Regions from separate parts of the Nocardioides ultimimeridianus genome, predicted to be linked through region 1. Evidence: predicted binding sites of a transcription regulator. Region 1 holds the regulator's gene; each other region holds the start of a gene.
What was found. Region 1 encodes LexA, which represses DNA repair genes until DNA is damaged. Its sites were predicted from a motif close to TCGAACANNTGTTCGA; they were not measured.
Positions count from the first base shown of each region.

Region 2: a site for LexA is predicted at 1,609-1,624, ahead of recA (recombinase RecA). Genes of this name have one in related genera too.
Region 3: a site for LexA is predicted at 2,509-2,524, ahead of ACYU8V_RS18985 (alpha-ketoglutarate-dependent dioxygenase AlkB). Genes of this name have one in related genera too.

Region 1 covers NZ_BAAHAB010000003.1:26,176-31,833, reverse strand. Annotated here, with positions in the region: gene ACYU8V_RS01275 (hypothetical protein) at 1-461, opposite strand, end outside; gene ACYU8V_RS01270 (hypothetical protein) at 597-1,115, opposite strand; gene ACYU8V_RS01265 (hypothetical protein) at 1,388-1,876, opposite strand; gene ACYU8V_RS01260 (LysM peptidoglycan-binding domain-containing protein) at 2,051-2,383, opposite strand; gene lexA (transcriptional repressor LexA) at 2,618-3,346, shown strand; gene ACYU8V_RS01250 (MXAN_6640 family putative metalloprotease) at 3,414-5,099, shown strand; gene ACYU8V_RS01245 (MXAN_6640 family putative metalloprotease) at 5,186-5,658, shown strand, end outside.
Region 2 covers NZ_BAAHAB010000005.1:138,254-143,911, reverse strand. Annotated here, with positions in the region: gene ACYU8V_RS05955 (ABC transporter permease) at 1-782, shown strand, start outside; gene ACYU8V_RS05950 (DinB family protein) at 847-1,374, shown strand; gene ACYU8V_RS05945 (DUF3046 domain-containing protein) at 1,385-1,579, shown strand; gene recA (recombinase RecA) at 1,781-2,824, shown strand; gene ACYU8V_RS05935 (regulatory protein RecX) at 3,026-3,574, shown strand; gene ACYU8V_RS05930 (PPK2 family polyphosphate kinase) at 3,582-4,427, shown strand; gene ACYU8V_RS05925 (HipA family kinase) at 4,424-5,200, shown strand; gene ACYU8V_RS05920 (DUF3037 domain-containing protein) at 5,197-5,607, shown strand; gene ACYU8V_RS05915 (sirohydrochlorin chelatase) at 5,658-5,658, opposite strand, start outside.
Region 3 covers NZ_BAAHAB010000021.1:202,096-207,753, reverse strand. Annotated here, with positions in the region: gene pth (aminoacyl-tRNA hydrolase) at 1-43, shown strand, start outside; gene ACYU8V_RS18995 (3'(2'),5'-bisphosphate nucleotidase CysQ) at 150-932, shown strand; gene ACYU8V_RS18990 (hypothetical protein) at 972-1,790, shown strand; gene ACYU8V_RS18985 (alpha-ketoglutarate-dependent dioxygenase AlkB) at 1,874-2,488, opposite strand; gene ACYU8V_RS18980 (GntR family transcriptional regulator) at 2,621-3,313, shown strand; gene ACYU8V_RS18975 (HD domain-containing protein) at 3,288-3,932, opposite strand; gene ACYU8V_RS18970 (chorismate mutase) at 3,991-4,290, shown strand; gene lon (endopeptidase La) at 4,361-5,658, shown strand, end outside.

The DNA of each region.
Region 1 (5,658 bases):
TCGGCGACGTCATCGATCAGCCCGGCCAGGATCCGCCGGTGCCCGACCCGCTCGCGCCCCTCCAGCGCCGACCGCACGCGCCAGATGGTCACCCGGTCGCGACTGTTCGCGATCAAGGCGTACGCCGTCGCCACATCGCGTTGGGCCAACAGCTCTTGTGCCACGTCGATCACCGCGTGCTCGGGCAGCAGCGCGGGAGGGTCACCGGCCCACACCACTCGCTGGTCGAAGGATCGGGTCCGGCGTACGACGACACCCGGCGGGCCTGATGGCCTGCGCGCCCAGTCGACGGCGACCTCGATCCCACCGGCTGCGGGTAGGCCGAGCGCGGACCGGCCCGACAGCGCAGCCGGCCAGACCGCGAGCACGGCCGCCCACTCGCGCTGCCGCTGGGTCAACGGACCCGTGTGGTCGACGTACACGCCCGGGTGGACGGTGGCGAGCCGGCGCCGGCGGAGCACGCTTGATGTCGTGCGGTAGGGCGCCGGCCTCGAGCAGCTGGCCGCGGCCGACCAGACCGCGCTGGCGGCGCAGTGTCGTGGCAACTACGGGGAGATCGAAGTCCATCGGATAGCCCCGGATCTCCCCACAAGCCCTCAGCCGTAGGGATTGACCAGCACCGGCCGGGCCGTGACGACCTCGAGCCGCTGCGGCGTGCCGATGACGGTGAGGGTGCCGGGGATCGCCTGCCACGCGCCCTGCCCGATGCGGAACCGCCCCGAGTAGACGGTGTCGAGGCGCGGGTGGACCACGCCCTTGCGGAGGTACTCGTGGGTCACCAGCAGGTGCGGGTACGCCGCCCCCGCGCTCGTCCCGCTCGCCCGGCCGCCGTCGCCCCACCTCCACCGGTAGCTCGGCGTGGCCTCGATGGTGATCCGCCTCCCCAGCAGGGTGACGGTCTTCGTGGTCGGGCCGGTATTGGTCGTGTAGAAGTTCGTCCGGAAGTTGACCAGGGTCCGGCCGTTGACGGGCTGGATCATCAGCGGGCTGCCGGGCCAGGACAGGCGCCGCATCGCCTGCGCCACCTGGCCCGGGCTCGGTCCGAGGCCGGCCATCGAGTCGCTCGACGTCTGGCACACGGTGCGGGACGTGCCGTCCGACAGGTGCTCCGTCATCTGGAACCCGTCGCCCACGTTCATGCCGGGACACGCCACCGGCTGGCAGGCCCCCGCGGAACCAGGCGCGCACACCTCGCTCACCCCGACGACATCGACCGAAGTCCCAACAGGGGCGCTGCCGCCGTGCGAGCGGTCCTGACACTCGACCGCTGCAGCGATGAGGGTCGCGCCCCCTGCACACGATCCACCGCCGCGAGCCTGGGCCGGAGTGTCGACGAAGAAGAAGCTCACGTAGACGACCAACAGCACGGCGACACCGCGACGCAGCATCACTTCACGACCCGAATGAGCGTGGCGACCCGCAACCCGTCGCCCTGCTTGACCAAGGTGATCTCCAACATCGTCGGACCACCCGGGAACGACCCTTTGACGGTGCCGGACTGATCGACGATCCGACTCGGGCGACTCACCGTTCGGACGTGCCACCTGCCCGAGGCCGCGCGACCGATCGACACGATTCTCGACTGCCCGCCGACGACCTTCCGGCCCGCCGCGTACACCGCTTTCACCACTTCAGCGGCGACAGAGCAGCTCTTGCACCTTCGCAAGTTCATCCGCTGCCATGCCGCCGGGTTGCCGGTGCGCTCCATGGCATCCATCGCGTGCACCCACCGCCGCAGGAACTCCTGCGGGGTCTCGACCGCGGCAGCGGTCGTGGTGGGCGGGGAGACGGTGGGGCTGGGCGAGAACCGGGGCTGCGGGTCTCCCCCGCACCCGACCAGCAGCAACAGCAGGACGGCGATGCCGACGTACTTCATGGAACCCTCCCGAGGCGGATTGCCCAGAACGTACGCCGAAGGCACCCCGCCCGGCCACCCTCGGCCCGCCGCCCTGTGGAGGAACAGCGCGAGGGGCCCGATCCGCGCAGGATCGGGCCCCTCGTCTTCCCCTACGTCCGCCGGGGTCGAGGCGACGGACGAGCTGGTCGTGCCTCAGTTGGGCACGCGGATCTGCTGACCGACGTAGACCATGCCGTCGTCGATCGGGTTGAGGTCCTCGAGGCGCTGCACCATGTCACCGGTCTGCGTGCCGTGGGCCGCGGCGGCGTCGCCGGCGATGTCCCACAGCGTGTCGCCGGGCTGGACGGTGACCAGGTGGACGTCGGGCGTCCCGGAGTGGCTGCCGGCGGCCGAGGCGGAGGCGACCATCAGGGCGACCGCGAGCACCGCCAGCAGCGAGAGCGCGAGGACCACGAGCCGGCCGCGGCGGGTGAGCCGCACCTGCGGGCGGGAGACGTACGCGGGGCTGAAGCTGATGGTGCTCATGGTGACCTCCGGGGAAGGGGTTGCTGGTCGGTGTGCCCTCACTCTGACCGAGGCCGCCGACACAACTTCTGGGCCCGGCTTCGATCAGACGTTCGATCGAACACATGGACGAGCATAGAACACGCATTCGACACAATCGCGGCATTTCGTCGCACGCGTGTTCGACGGCGTGTCGCGACACGCCGGATCGAACACCTGTTTGAGATCCGGGGTGATCGGGGTTACGTTCGACCCATGACCAAGAAGGCTGTTCGCCCCGTGAGTGAGCTCCCCGACGGTCCGCCCGACGGCACGGGCCTCACCCCACGCCAGCAGCGGATCCTGACCACGATCAAGAAGGCCATCGACAAGCGCGGCTACCCGCCGAGCATGCGCGAGATCGGCGAGGCGGTGGGCCTGACCAGCACCTCCAGCGTCGCCCACCAGCTGCGCCAGCTCGAGGCCAAGGGGTTCGTACGCCGCGACCCCCACCTGCCCCGCGCCATCGAGGTGTTCCTCCCCGAGACCCTGATGAAGCGACGCCCGCTCAGCGGCATGACCCAGGCCGAGTCGGAGTACGACGAGACCGCCATCAACGACTCCGCGCCCGCCCCGAGCAACGTTCCGCTGGTCGGCCGGATCGCCGCCGGCGGACCGATCCTCGCCGAGGAGCGGGTCGAGGACGTCTTCCCGCTGCCGAAGCAGCTGGTCGGCGACGGCCAGCTGTTCCTGCTGGAGGTCAGCGGCGAGTCGATGATCGACGCCGCGATCTGCAACGGCGACTACGTCGTCATCCGCCAGCAGGCCACCGCCGAGAACGGCGAGATCGTCGCCGCGATGATCGACGGCGAGGCCACCGTGAAGACCTTCCAGCGCAAGAACGGCCAGGTGTGGCTGCTGCCGCACAACCCGGCCTTCGAGCCGATCGACGGCACCCACGCCACGATCCTGGGCAAGGTCACCGCCGTGCTCCGCAAGGTCTGACGCCGACGCCGCGCTTCTTTGCCTCTCCCGGGTCCGCCCGGGGATGCCGATCCCCTAGATTCAGCAGGTGATCCGCATCTCCGGACGGGCCCGCGTCCTTTCCCTGGTCATCACCGCGTCGCTCGCGGGCCTCGGCGTCACCGGTGCGAGCCAGCCGGCCCACGCCTCCCCGGCCACCGCCGCGATCCACCAGCCTCCGACGACGACCCGGGCGCAGGCCGCCGCCGAGCTGTCCCGGGCCGAGTCCCTCTTCGGAGGGAGCCGGGCCGCGTCCCGCCTCGCGCAGAGGCACGAGGACGCCACCCTGCTGTTGCGCGACCTGCGGGCCGCCTATCCCGCGCTGTCCCCCGATCAGCGCACCCAGGCCGACCGGATCCTTGCGCGGCCGGGGCCCTCCGACAGCGACCCCGACTTCCCGGTGGTCTACACCGGCACCGAGCACGAGGAGTGCAGCACCAGGCTTCCCCTCTGCGTGCACTACGACCTGTCGACCGAGGACAGCACCAACGGCGTCGACCCCACGGACGGTGGCGACACGAACAAGGATCCCGACTACGTCGACGAGGTGCTCGCGACGATGGAGCACGTCTGGGACACCTACGCCGCCGCCGGCTACCGGATGCCGCTCGTCGACTCCGCCAGCGCCGACAACGGCAGCCTGGGCGGCATGAACGCCGACCAGACCGACATCTACCTGGGCGAGCTCTCCCGCTACCACCTCTACGGCTTCTGCACGAGCGACGACCCCGCGCTGAACACCGGGTACGCCGGATCGGCGTACTGCGTCCTCGACAACGACTACGCCCCGGCCCAGTACCCCGGTCACACCCAGCTGGAGAACCTCGAGGTGACCGCCGCCCACGAGTTCTTCCACGCGGTGCAGTTCAGCTACGACTTCTTCGAGGACCCCTGGATCATGGAGGCGACCGCCACCTGGGCCGAGGACGAGCTGTACACCTCGATCAACGACAACATGCAGTACCTGTCCTATGGCGCCGACCCGATCCGCAACCCCTCCCTGCCCCTGGACACCAACGGCGACGTCAACCTGCACTGGTACGGCACCTGGATCTTCTTCCGGTTCCTGACCGAGCGCCTGGTGACCGAGAAGTCCGGTGCGCTGCCGCTGCTGATCCGCCAGATCTGGCAACGCCTGGACGCCAGCCCGGGTGCGCCGGACATGTACTCCATCAAGGGGGTCAGGAGCGCGCTCGCCGCGCACCACATCGACCTCACCCGCGCCCTGAGCAGGTTCGACCTCGCGGCCCGTCACCCCACGAGGTACTTCAGTGAGGCGGCGGCCAACCAGTACCCCAGCGCGCCGGTCGCGACCAGCTCCTCGGTCGGGCCCGGCCACCTCAGCTGGTCGACCTCCTTCCGGCTCCTGCACCTGAGCTACCGGGTGCTCCGGCTCACCCCGAAGGCCGGCACCGGCAGTGCCTGGCACCTGCGCCTCCACCTGGACCTTCCGGCGAAGACGCGTGGTGCGGCGGCGACGCTGTGGATCAACGCGGCCTCCGGCGGCACCTCCTCGCGGCTGATCGCGCTCTCCTCGACGGGCGATGCGACCATCCGCATCCCGTTCGGCTCCGCGACCGTGCGGAACGTCGAGGTCGAGGTGGTCAATGCGTCTCCGCGCTTCAGCACCTGCTGGAACGGCTACAGCAGCGCGACCTACTACAGCTGCTACGCCCAGCACGGCACCGACGACAACCTCCCGAACGCGGTGCGGGCCACGGCGTACCGGAGCTGAGCCCGCGACTTTTCGGGGCGCGCCCCACGCTCACGTAGGGTCGTCGGGTACGTGCTCTGTCCGGTCAGTCGAAAGTCGAAGGTTCCATGCTCCGCAGCAGCAGGCCTGTTCTCGGGCTTCTCCTCGCCATCACGCTCGCCGGGTCACTGGCTCTGGTCTCGCCGGGGGCCCAGGCGGCGCCGGCCGCGAGCCACGCCTCCGACCCGAGCCCGCGCGCCCTGCTGCACCGCGCGCAGCACGCGCTGGACCGGGTGCAGCAGATCTTCTCCGCCACCGGTACGACGGTCCGCGGCGACGCGACCATCGCGCTGCGCAACCTGGCCGAGACCAAGAGCGCGCTGCCGCCGAGCCAGCAGCGCGAGGCCGAGCGGTACTTCGCCCGGCCGACCGCCAGCAGCTCCAACTGCCCCGGCGACTACGCCTGCTACAAGTCCACGGCGAAGCGCTACGAGCTGTGCAACTCCCGGATCTGCGTGCACTACGTGCGCCAGGGCACCGGCCCGAAGCGCGACAACACCAACGGGGTCGACCCCGAGGACAACGGCCGGTCCGGACGCTG
Region 2 (5,658 bases), on a different contig from region 1:
CGGTCGCGCAGCCTCTCGGCCCGCTCGCCGCGCTGCGGCTGCTGGTCTACCGCAACTACGTGGTCTACCGGCGCGCCTGGAAGCTGTTCCTCACCGGCTTCCTCGAGCCGTTCTTCTACCTGCTCTCGATCGGCATCGGCGTCGGGGCGCTCATCGGCGGCTTCGCCTTCCAGGGCCACCACGTCTCCTACAGCGCCTTCGTGGCGCCGGCGATGCTCGCGACCTCGGCGTTCAACGGCGCGCTCATCGACTCCTCCTACAACGTCTTCTTCAAGCTCAAGTACGTCAAGCTCTACGACCAGATGCTGTCGACGCCGCTCACGCCCGCCGACGTTGCGCGCGGCGAGATCGCCTGGGGACAGGTCCGTGGGGGCGCGTACGCCGCCGCCTTCCTGCTGGTCATGCTCGCGATGGGCCTGATCAGCTCGTGGTGGGCCGTGCTCGCGCTGCCGGCCGCGCTGCTGATCGGGTTCGCCACCAGCGCGGTGTGCATGGCGGCCACGACGTACATGCGCAGCTTCCAGGACTTCGACAAGATCACCCTGGTGCAGCTGCCGCTGTTCCTGTTCTCGGCCACGTTCTATCCGGTCACGACCTACCACGGCGCGCTGCGCTGGGTGGTCGAGGCGACGCCGCTCTACCGGGGCGTGGTGCTGTGCCGCGAGCTCACCCTCGGCACCCCCGGCTGGGCCTCGCTGGTGTCGGTGGTCTACCTGGTCGCGCTGGGCCTGGCCGGCTTCGCCGTCGTACGCCGCCGCCTGGAGACCCTGCTGCTGACCTGATCTCCCGGGTGGTTGGCAGGGAATCTCGTGTCGCACGGATCCTGCCGTCGACGATCCTGGGCGCATGACGATCGCACCCGACACCAAGGACTGGACCTGGGTCCTCGAGAAGGCCTGCCCCGAGTGCGGCTTCGACGCCGGGGCGGTCGACGTCGGCTCGATCGCCGCCGCGATCCGCGAGAACGCCGGCTTCTGGGCGAGCGCGCTCGCGCAGGACGGCGTCGAGCAGCGCCCCGAGCCGGGCGTGTGGTCGCCTGTCGAGTACGCCTGCCACGTGCGTGACGTGCACCGCGTCTTCGCCGAGCGCCTCGCGCTGATGCTCGCCGAGGAGAACCCGCTCTTCGCGAACTGGGACCAGGACGAGACGGCCGTCGCCGATCGCTACGACCTGCAGAGGGCGCCGGTCGTGGCGGCCGAGCTCGCCGTCGCGGCGGAGGCTGCCGCTGCGGCGTACGAGCGCGTGGTGGGGGAGCAGTGGCAGCGCCCCGGGCGCCGCAGCAACGGCAGCGTCTTCACCGTGACCACCCTGGGGCGCTACCACCTGCACGACGTCGTCCACCACCGCTGGGACCTGCGTCGGCTGTCCCTGTAACGATGGGGGCATGCGCCACACCGAGTTCTGGGAGCGGATGGACCGCCACCTGGGCGCCTCCTACTCCCGCTCCTGGGCCGACACCATCGTGATCCGCGCCCTCGACGGCCGCACCGCCGCGCAGGCCCTGGCCGACGGCTGGTCGCCCAAGGAGGTCTGGCGCGCGGTCTGGGAGGTCCTCGACCTGCCCGACTCCGAACGCTGACGCGACACGCCGGTCGCTCCTGCCGGAGATCGAACAGATGTTCGTCTAGCCTCATGCGTAACGACAGGGACCACTTCCTGTCCACAGGTACGACGTCGGACGAGCTTGTCCACAACCACGACCCGGCTGACCAGGCTGTGTCGGGACCTCGCTCTAGCGTCGCCGATGTACCTGGCTCGACGACGAATCAAGGAGATTCCCATGGCTGGCGACGACCGCTTCAAGGCACTGGACACCGCACTGCTCAACATCGAGAAGGCCTACGGCAAGGGCTCGATCATGCGACTGGGCGACGACACCCGTGCCCCCCTCGACGTGATCCCCACCGGCGCCATCGCGCTGGACGTGGCACTCGGCATCGGCGGCCTGCCGCGCGGCCGGGTCGTGGAGATCTACGGTCCGGAGTCCTCCGGAAAGACCACGGTGGCCCTGCACGCGGTCGCCAACGCGCAGCGCGCCGGCGGCATCGTGGCGTTCATCGACGCCGAGCACGCCCTCGACCCCGACTACGCCCGCGCCCTCGGCGTCGACACCGACGCGCTGCTGGTCAGCCAGCCCGACTCCGGTGAGCAGGCGCTGGAGATCGCGGACATGCTGATCCGCTCCGGTGCCCTCGACCTGATCGTCATCGACTCCGTCGCCGCGCTCGTGCCCCGCGCCGAGATCGAGGGCGAGATGGGCGACAGCCACGTCGGCCTGCAGGCCCGCCTGATGAGCCAGGCGCTGCGCAAGATGACCGGTGCGCTCAACCAGTCCAAGACCACCGCCATCTTCATCAACCAGCTCCGCGAGAAGATCGGCGTCATGTTCGGCTCGCCCGAGACCACCACCGGTGGCCGGGCACTGAAGTTCTACTCCTCGGTGCGCCTGGACGTGCGCCGGATCGAGACCCTCAAGGACGGCACCGACATGGTCGGCAACCGCACCCGGGTCAAGGTCGTCAAGAACAAGGTCGCGCCGCCGTTCAAGCAGGCCGAGTTCGACATCATGTACGGCCAGGGCATCTCCCGCGAGGGCGGCCTGATCGACGTCGGTGTCGAGGCAGGCCTGGTGCGCAAGGCCGGCGCTTGGTACACCTACGAGGGCGACCAGCTCGGCCAGGGCAAGGAGAACGCCCGCACCTTCCTCAAGGACAACCCCGACCTGGCCAACGAGCTGGAGAAGAAGATCCTCGAGAAGCTCGGCGTCACGCCCACGGTCGAGGACGAGCTCTCCGACGAGCCGATTGGCGTGGATTCGTTCTGATCATCGCGCGAGCGCGTCGCCGCTGATCAGCGCCTTGCCTCACCCGCGTCGTTCGACCCTCCGGTCGCTCGTTCCTCGCTCCCTCCGGATCGCCCGACGCAGGCTCGGCAACCGGCGCTGGCGGCGCCGCGCTGCCGCGCACGCGGTTGTCTTTCGTAGGTCCTGCCATGGTCTGGCGGCAAGCCTTGAGGAGATTTCGTGGTGACCGAGTTCGATACGAGGACGGCCGAAGAGCTTCCGGAGGCCGATCATGAGGCGGTCGCGCGCAAGATCCTGCTCGACCAGCTGACCGGGCAGGCGCGGAGCCGGCACGAGCTGGCGCAGCGGCTGGCGAAGAAGAACGTGCCGGAGGAGATCGCGGTGCGGCTGCTCGACCGGTTCGAGGAGGTCGGGCTGATCGACGACGAGGCCTTCGCCCGGGCCTGGGTCGACTCGCGGCAGCGCACCCGCGGGCTCGCCCGCACGGCTCTGCAACAGGAGCTGCGGCGCAAGGGGATCGACGACGAGACGACGCGGACCGTGCTCGCGGAGGTGGACAGCGACGACGAGGCCGCGACCGCCCGGGCGCTGGTGCGCAAGAAGCTGCGCTCCATGGCCGGGCTGGCGCCCGAGGTGGCGACGCGCAGGCTCGTCGGGATGCTCGCTCGCAAGGGCTACGGGCCGGGTCTCGCGTTCGCGGTCGTGCGCTCCGAGCTCGACGCTGCAGGGGTCGACCCGGACGACCCCTGTGACGGGGGCGACCTGACATGATCGGTGGGTGAGCTTCACCGACGCGCTGCGGCTGCCTGATGACGGAGCCTTCGAGCTGGCCGACCTGCCCACCGACTCCTCGCCCGCGTTCGACGGCGACAAGGACCAGGGCGCGCAGGCGCTGCTCGACCTGGGGCCCGAGCTGCTCGAGCTGCAGACCAAGATGTTCGCCCATCGCGGCCGCTCGACTGCTCGGGGGGTGTTGCTCGTCCTGCAGGGCATGGACACCTCCGGCAAGGGTGGCGTCCTCAAGCACACCGTCGGTCTCGTCGATCCGGTCGGCGTCCGGATCACCTCCTTCAAGGCACCCACCCCGGAGGAGCGCTCACACGACTTTCTGTGGCGGATCGAGCGCGCCGTGCCGGAGCGGGGCTACCTCGGCGTCTTCGACCGCTCCCACTACGAGGACGTGCTGATCGCGAAGGTGCGCCAACTGACCGACGCGCCCGAGATCGAGCGTCGCTACGGCGCGATCAACGAGTTCGAGCAGCGACTCACCGACCAGGGCATCACGGTCCTCAAGTGCATGCTGCACATCTCCCCGGCCGAGCAGAAGGCCCGCCTCGCGGCCCGGCTCGAGGACCCGACGAAGTACTGGAAGTACAACCCCGGCGACGTCGACGAGCGCCAGCTGTGGAGCGAGTACGCCGCGGCCTACCAGACCGCGCTGGAGCGCACCCACACCCCGCACGCCCCGTGGCACGTCGTACCGAGCGACAAGAAGTGGTACCGCAACCTCGCGATCGCGCACCTGCTGCGCCACGCCCTCGCCGGGCTCGACCTGGATTGGCCGGCGCCGGACTTCGACCTCGAGCACGAGAGGCAGCGGCTCGCGGAGGACACGATCTCGTGAGCCTGCCCGAGGTGCGGGTGATCCGGTACGTCGCCCCGCTGCGCGAGGGCGGCAGCCTCCCCGGGATCGTCGAGGCCGACGACCTCGGCACCTACGTGTGCAAGTTCCGCGGTGCCGGACAGGGCCTGCGCGTCCTCGTCGCCGAGGTGATCGTCGCCGGGCTGGCCCGCGCGCTGGAGATCCCCACCCCCGATCAGGTGGTGCTGGACCTGGATCCCGAGCTGGCTCGCTACGAGGCGGACGAGGAGGTCCAGGAGCTCATCACCAAGAGCGTCGGCAGCAACCTCGGCATCGACTTCCTCCCCGGCTCCTTCGGGTACGACGCTGCGACCGAGCCCGATCCCGACCGGGCCGGCCGCATCCTGTGGCTCGACGCCTACGTCGCCAATGTCGACCGCAGCTGGCGCAACCCGAACATGCTGCTCTGGCGCGGGCAGCTCAACGCGATCGACCACGGCGCCTCGCTGTACTTCCACTACTCGTGGCCCGGCGGGCCGGGCGACCCGGACCGCTTCGCAGCGCAGCCGTACGACGCCGGCGAGCACGTCCTTCGGCCCTACGCCGCGCAGGCGCACGCCCAGGACCAGGAGCTGGCCGCGCGCCTGGACCCCGCTGCCCTCGCGGCCGTGGTGGCCGACGTACCGGACGAGTGGCTGGAGCCGGTGCCCGGCGCGGGCACCGCGGCCGAGCTGCGCGACCGCTACGTCGCGTTCCTGTCCGCGCGCCTTCACGGCGGTCGCGCCTGGCTGCCGGCCGTCGAGGCGGCGCGATGAGTCCGTACCAGTACGTCGTCCTGCGCTGCGTGCCGCGCGTGGAGCGCGAGGAGTTCGTCAACGTCGGGGTGGTCCTCTTCTGCCCGGAGGAGAAGTTCCTCGACGTGGCGTGGGAGGTGAGCGCGGCGAAGCTGCACGCGCTCGACCCGGACCTCGACCTGGAGGGCGTCTGCGACGCGCTGCACGCCGTCGACCTGATCTGCCGCGGGGAGGCATACTCCGACGCGGCGACGGCGGTCCGCGCCACGGCGTACGGCACGCGCGAGGCCCTGGACACCCAGAGCACCCGGTTCGGGATGCTCAAGGCTCCGCGCAGCACGGTGGTCCAGCCGGGCCCCGTGCACGGCGGAGTCACCGCGAACGCCGACGAGACGCTCCAGCACCTGCTGGAACGCCTCGTGATGTGAGTCGTCAGGTTGAGCGGTGCGGAAGGCGCACCGCTCAACCTGACGACCCGT
Region 3 (5,658 bases), on a different contig from region 1:
CACCGAGGGTCTCGAGAAGACGCAGTCCCGCTTCAACTCATGACATTTGCGCGAGCGCGCGCAGTCGAATTTCGTAGGTCCTGCCTCGGTCTGGCGGCAAGGCAAGGCGGCCTCGTCCTCACCGACAGGCTCCTCGATAGGGTGACGCCGTGACTTTCGATCCTGGTACGCCGTCCCCCGAGGTCGTCGCCGACGACCACCGCCTCGCCGCGTGGCTGGCCGAGGTGGCCGGCCGCCGGCTGCTGGAGGTCCGTGCCGAGGGCCTGGCCGGCAAGGAGCTCAAGGACGCCGGCGACATGGCGGCGCACCACCTGCTGATGGACCTGCTGGCGACGTACCGTCCCGACGACGTCGTGCTCTCCGAGGAGGGCAAGGACGACAAGGCCCGGCTGAGCGCCGAGCGCGTCTGGATCGTCGACCCGCTGGACGGCACCCGGGAGTTCTCCGAGCCGCCGCGCGACGACTGGGCCGTGCACGTCGCGCTCTGGCAGGGCGGGGAGCTCGTGGCGGGCGCTGTCGCCCAGCCCGTGATCGGGGAGACCTTCAACACCGGCACCCCACCCGTCGTACCGGCGCGCACGTCGGCCCGGCCCCGCATCGCCGTCTCCCGCAGCCGGCCGCCGGCGTTCGTGGCGGCGCTCGCCGAGGAGCTCGACGCGGAGCTGGTCCCGATGGGCTCGGCGGGCGTGAAGATGATGTCGGTCGTGCGCGATGTGGCGGACGCCTACGTGCACGCGGGCGGTCAGTACGAGTGGGACTCGGCCGCCCCCGTCGCTGTCGCGCGCTCTGCCGGCCTGTTCACCTCGCGCGTCGACGGCAGCGAGCTGGTCTACAACCAGGACGACGTCTACCTCCCCGACGTCATCGTGTGCCGCCCGGAGCTGTCCGAGCAGATCCTGGCCTTCATCGCCCGGCACGGCACCGACGCCTGAGACCTGCGTCTCTTGAACCACCCGCGAGACTGGTAGGCGATGACGAAGCAGGACGACGCCCCGGCGAAGATCGACTGGCCGTCGGTCCTCGCGGGCGCCGGCGCCGCGGTCACCGTGGCGGTGCTGCTCTCGACCCTCGGCGCTGCCGGGACCCTCGTCGGCGCCGGGCTGGGCAGCGTCGTGGCCACGGTGAGCACCGCGCTCTACAAGCAGGCCCTCCAGTCCAGCCGGCGCAAGATGGCCGAGGTGCAGGCCACGGCGCTGCACCGTGTCGGCCAGGCCCAGCAGGAGGTACGCCGAGCGGCGGCCCGCTCCGACTCCCCGACCGTCGCCTCCGACCTCGCGCGCGCCGACGCCCATCTCGAAGGCGCGTCCTCCGAGCTCGACGACGGCACCGAGGAGGAGCCCGCGGAGCCCGCGCCGCTGTCCGTCGACCCCGCTCCGCCGGCCGCCCACGCGGCGCCGAGGAGGGGGCTGGCGACGCTTCCCTGGCGCCGGGTCGCCCTGCTCTCGGCCGCGGTCTTCGTGGTCGCGATGCTCGCGATCAGCGGCTTCGAGATGCTCGCCGGCAAGAGTGTGTCGTCGCTGACCGGCGGGACCACCACCGACAAGCGGACCTCGGTGACCGGCCTGTTCGGTGACACCACGGGCAGCCGGAAGCAGCCCGCCCCGACGCCGACGGTGACCGCGACCGTGACCACCACGGCGGTCCCGACCACGGCGGCGCCGACCCCGACGTCGAGCCCGACCGGTCAGACGTCGTCGACCGCGTCGCCGACCCCGACCGCCACACCGACGGAGACCGCGGTCTCCTCGACCTCGCCGTCGGCCACCGAGTCGGCCTCCCCGACGCCCTGACTCGGGGCCGTTCGCCTTGCCGCCACGCGAAGGTGCGCGGCAGCGCGGCGCCGCCGGCGCCGACGCGCTCGCGCAAATGAAAATCAGAAGACGTTCAGGGGGCGGAACTGGACCGAGATCCGCGGGCCGGCGGAGGCGACCTTCGGCACCGCGTGCTCCCAGGTGCGCTGGCAGCTGCCGCCCATCACGACGAGGTCGCCGTGGCCCATCTCGACGGCGATGCCCTCGCCACCGGAGCGCGGGCGCAGGCAGAGCCGCCGCGGGTCGCCCAGCGACACGATCGCGACCATGGTGTCCTGCGTCGAGCCGCGGCCGATCGTGTCGCCGTGCCACGCCACGCTGTCGCGGCCGTCGCGGTAGTAGCAGCAGCCGGCGGTGCGGAACGGTTCGCCGAGCTCCTCGGCGTACTGCTCGCTGAGGGCCTCGCGCGCCGTCGTCAGCATCGGGTGGGGGAGGTCCTCGCCGATCATGTAGGTGTGCACTAGGCGGGGTACGTCGACGACCCGGTCATACATCCGGCGGCGCTCCGCGCGCCACGGCACCTCCTGCACCATGCGGGCGAAGACCTCGTCGGCGTCGGGCAGCCAGGAGCGCGCGACGTCGACCCACGCACCGTCGCTCAGCGGCGTCCGGCCCAGCGTCGCGAAGCTCGGCCCGGCGGCCGGCTCGGCCGCGAACAGCGTCGACTGGAAGTCCATGCATCCACGGTAACACCGGATCGAACAGATGTTCGGCAGCCGCTGCATGGCAAAGAAAATCCGATTCCCGGGATCGGCCGGTTGGCCGCGCCCTAACCTGCGAGGAGAAGAACCGGACTGGGGGCAGTTGGTGTGAGCATCGCGCTGAAGCACGTGACCATCAGGGAGTACGTGCGCGCCCTGGTGGCCGAGAGCTCGCCCGGAGCAGCGGCACCGTCCGAGCGTGACCTGGTCGATCGCTTCGGCGTCGCCCGCATGACGGTCCGGCACGCGCTGGACGCCCTGGTCGCCGAGGGCGTCCTGGAGCGCTTCCCCGGGCGTGGCACCTTCGTGGCGCGACCGCGCCGGGTCCGCTCGCGGGTGTCCGGGTTCAGCGAGGACCTCGAGCGCCGCGGCCTCCTCGCCGAGTCGCGCAGCATCATGGCCGCGCGCTGCCCGGCGCCCACGCGGGTCGCGCAGGCGCTCGACGTCGAGCCCGGCAGCTCGGTGATCCGGTGGCGCCGGCTACGGCTGGCCGACGGGCGCCCGGTCTGCATCACCGACACCTTCCTCAACGAGCACCTGGTCCCGCAGTTCCTGGACGGCGAGCTCCCCAGCAGCCTGTACGCCGAGCTCGCCCGCCGCGGCCACCGCCCGACCTGGGCCGAGGACGCGATCAGCGCCGCCGTCGCCTCGCCGGAGGAGGCGCGGCTGCTCGAGATCGAGCCGGGCGCGGCCGTGCTGCGCCACTCACGCCGCGCGCTGTGGGGTGAGCGGCCGATCGAGCTGTCCCGCACCACCTACCGCGGCGACGGGCACGTCATCTCGCTGCAGTTCGAGGCCTAGCCGCCGCGAGCTCGCCGAGCTCGGCCGCGATGTTGCCGCGCGCCGCGGCCTCCCAGAGGCGGCCGGCCGCCTCGGTGCGGAACAGGGCCGGCCGGTCGAGCAGGTCGGCGAGCAGATCGGCGCGGCCCGCGGCGAAGACCTCGTCGGACAGATGGGCGTACTCCCGGCGGACGTTGGCGGCGTACGCCGCGTAGTCGGCAGCCGGCAGCGCGAGCACCCCGAGGTCGGCGTCGGACAGCGCGGCGCCGTTGGTGTCCTCGGGGTCGGGCCGGTGCGACTCGGTGAGCCGGACCAGGCGCGCGACCTCGGCGACGGTCGCCGCGTCGACGTACGCCGGCAGCGCGACCTCCGCCCAGGCGGCCGAGCGCTCTTCGGCGTCCCGCTCGCCGTCGTACACGGCGTCGTGGAACCACGCGGCCAGGCGGGTGGGGAGCGGGTCGAAGGCGACACCGTGCGCCGCGAGCTCGTCGAGGCGGACCAGCACCTCCCGCAGGTGCCGCCGGTCGTGGTAGGCCCGCCCCGGCTCGTCGTACGCCGCCAGCAGCTCCTCGCGCAGCGCCTCGGCATCGCTCAGCGGCCACGCGATCGGGGGATGGATATCGCGATGATGGTCCTCCATCCGGACATTGAAGCCCACGCGGTGCCCGGGTGGGGAGGGTTGGGGCAGGATTGTCCCCATGACTGAGGACCCCCGCGCCGAGCTGCTCCGGCTCCGGTCGAGCATCGACAACCTCGACGCCGCCCTGGTGCATCTGCTCGCCGAGCGGTTCAAGTGCACCGAGCAGGTCGGTCGCCTCAAGGCGCGTGCGGGCATGCCGCCGGCCGACCCGGGGCGCGAGGCGGTGCAGATCGCGCGGCTGCGCTCGATGGCGGAGACCTCGGGCCTCGACCCGCGCTTCGCCGAGCAGATCCTCGGCGTGATCATCGCCGAGGTGATCCGCAACCACGAGCAGTTCGCGGAGTCCAACGGCGCCTGAGCCGCCGGTCCGGCGGTTCGCCCTCCGCGAACGACGGAACACCCGCCCGCCCGCGGGCATTGGACCGGGCATGACGAACCCGATCCAGCTTCCGGTGCTGTTCCTCTCCGATGTGGTGGTGCTTCCCGGGATGGTGGTCCGGGTCGAGCTCGACGAGCCCGCCCGCGCCGCCATCGACGCCGCCCAGGCGGCCTCCCGCGAGAGCGGCGCCCCCACCCGCGTCCTGGTGGCCCCGCGCCTCGAGGACCACCGCTACGCGTCGTACGGCGTCGTGGCGACCGTCGAGAAGGTCGGCCGGTTCTCCGGCGGGGAGCCCGCCGCGGTGCTCAAGGCCGACGCCCGCGCCCGCATCGGCAGCGGGGTCAGCGGCCCCGGCGCCGCGCTGTGGGTCGAGGTCGAGGAGGTCGGCGGCGGCACGATCGACGACGACGTCCGTGCCCTCGCCGACGACTACCGCAAGCTCGTCGTCGGGCTGCTGCAGCGGCGCGAGGCGTGGCCGATCGCCGACCAGGTCAGCCGCATCGACGACCCCGAGACGCTCGCGGACACGGCCGGGTACGCGCCGTACCTCTCCGACGACCGCAAGCGGCAGCTCCTCGAGACCCCCTCGGTCCGTGAGCGGCTCGAGCTGCTGCTGGAGTGGACCCGCGACTTCGTCGCGGAGTCGGAGGTCAGCGACAAGATCGACGCCGACGTGCGCGAGTCGCTGGAGAAGAGCCAGCGCGAGTACGTCCTGCGCCAGCAGCTCGCGGCGATCCGCAAGGAGCTGGGCGAGGGCGACCCCGACGGCGGCGACGACTACCGCGCGCGGGTCGAGGCGGCCGACGTCCCGGACGCCGTGCGCGAGGCGCTGCTGCGCGAGGTCGACAAGCTGGAGCGGTCCAGCGACCAGAACCCCGAGGCCGGCTGGATCCGCACCTGGCTCGACACCGTCCTCGACCTGCCGTGGAACGTCACGACCGAGGACGACACCGACGTGGTCGCCGCCCGCGCCGTGCTCGACGCGGACCACCACGGCCTGGACGAGGTGAAGGACCGGATCACCGAGTACCTCGCCGTCCGCGCCCGCCGCGCGGAGCGCGGCCTGGAGGTCGTCGGCGGCCGCGGCTCCGGCGCGGTGATCCTGCTGGCCGGTCCTCCGGGAGTGGGCAAGACGTCGCTCGGCGAGTCGGTGGCGCGCGCCCTCGGACGGAAGTTCGTCCGCGTCGCCCTCGGCGGCGTGCGCGACGAGGCCGAGATCCGCGGCCACCGCAGGACGTACGTCGGGGCGCTGCCCGGCCGCGTCGTGCGGGCCGTCAAGGAGGCCGGCTCGATGAACCCGGTCGTGCTGCTCGACGAGGTCGACAAGGTGGGCTCCGACTACCGCGG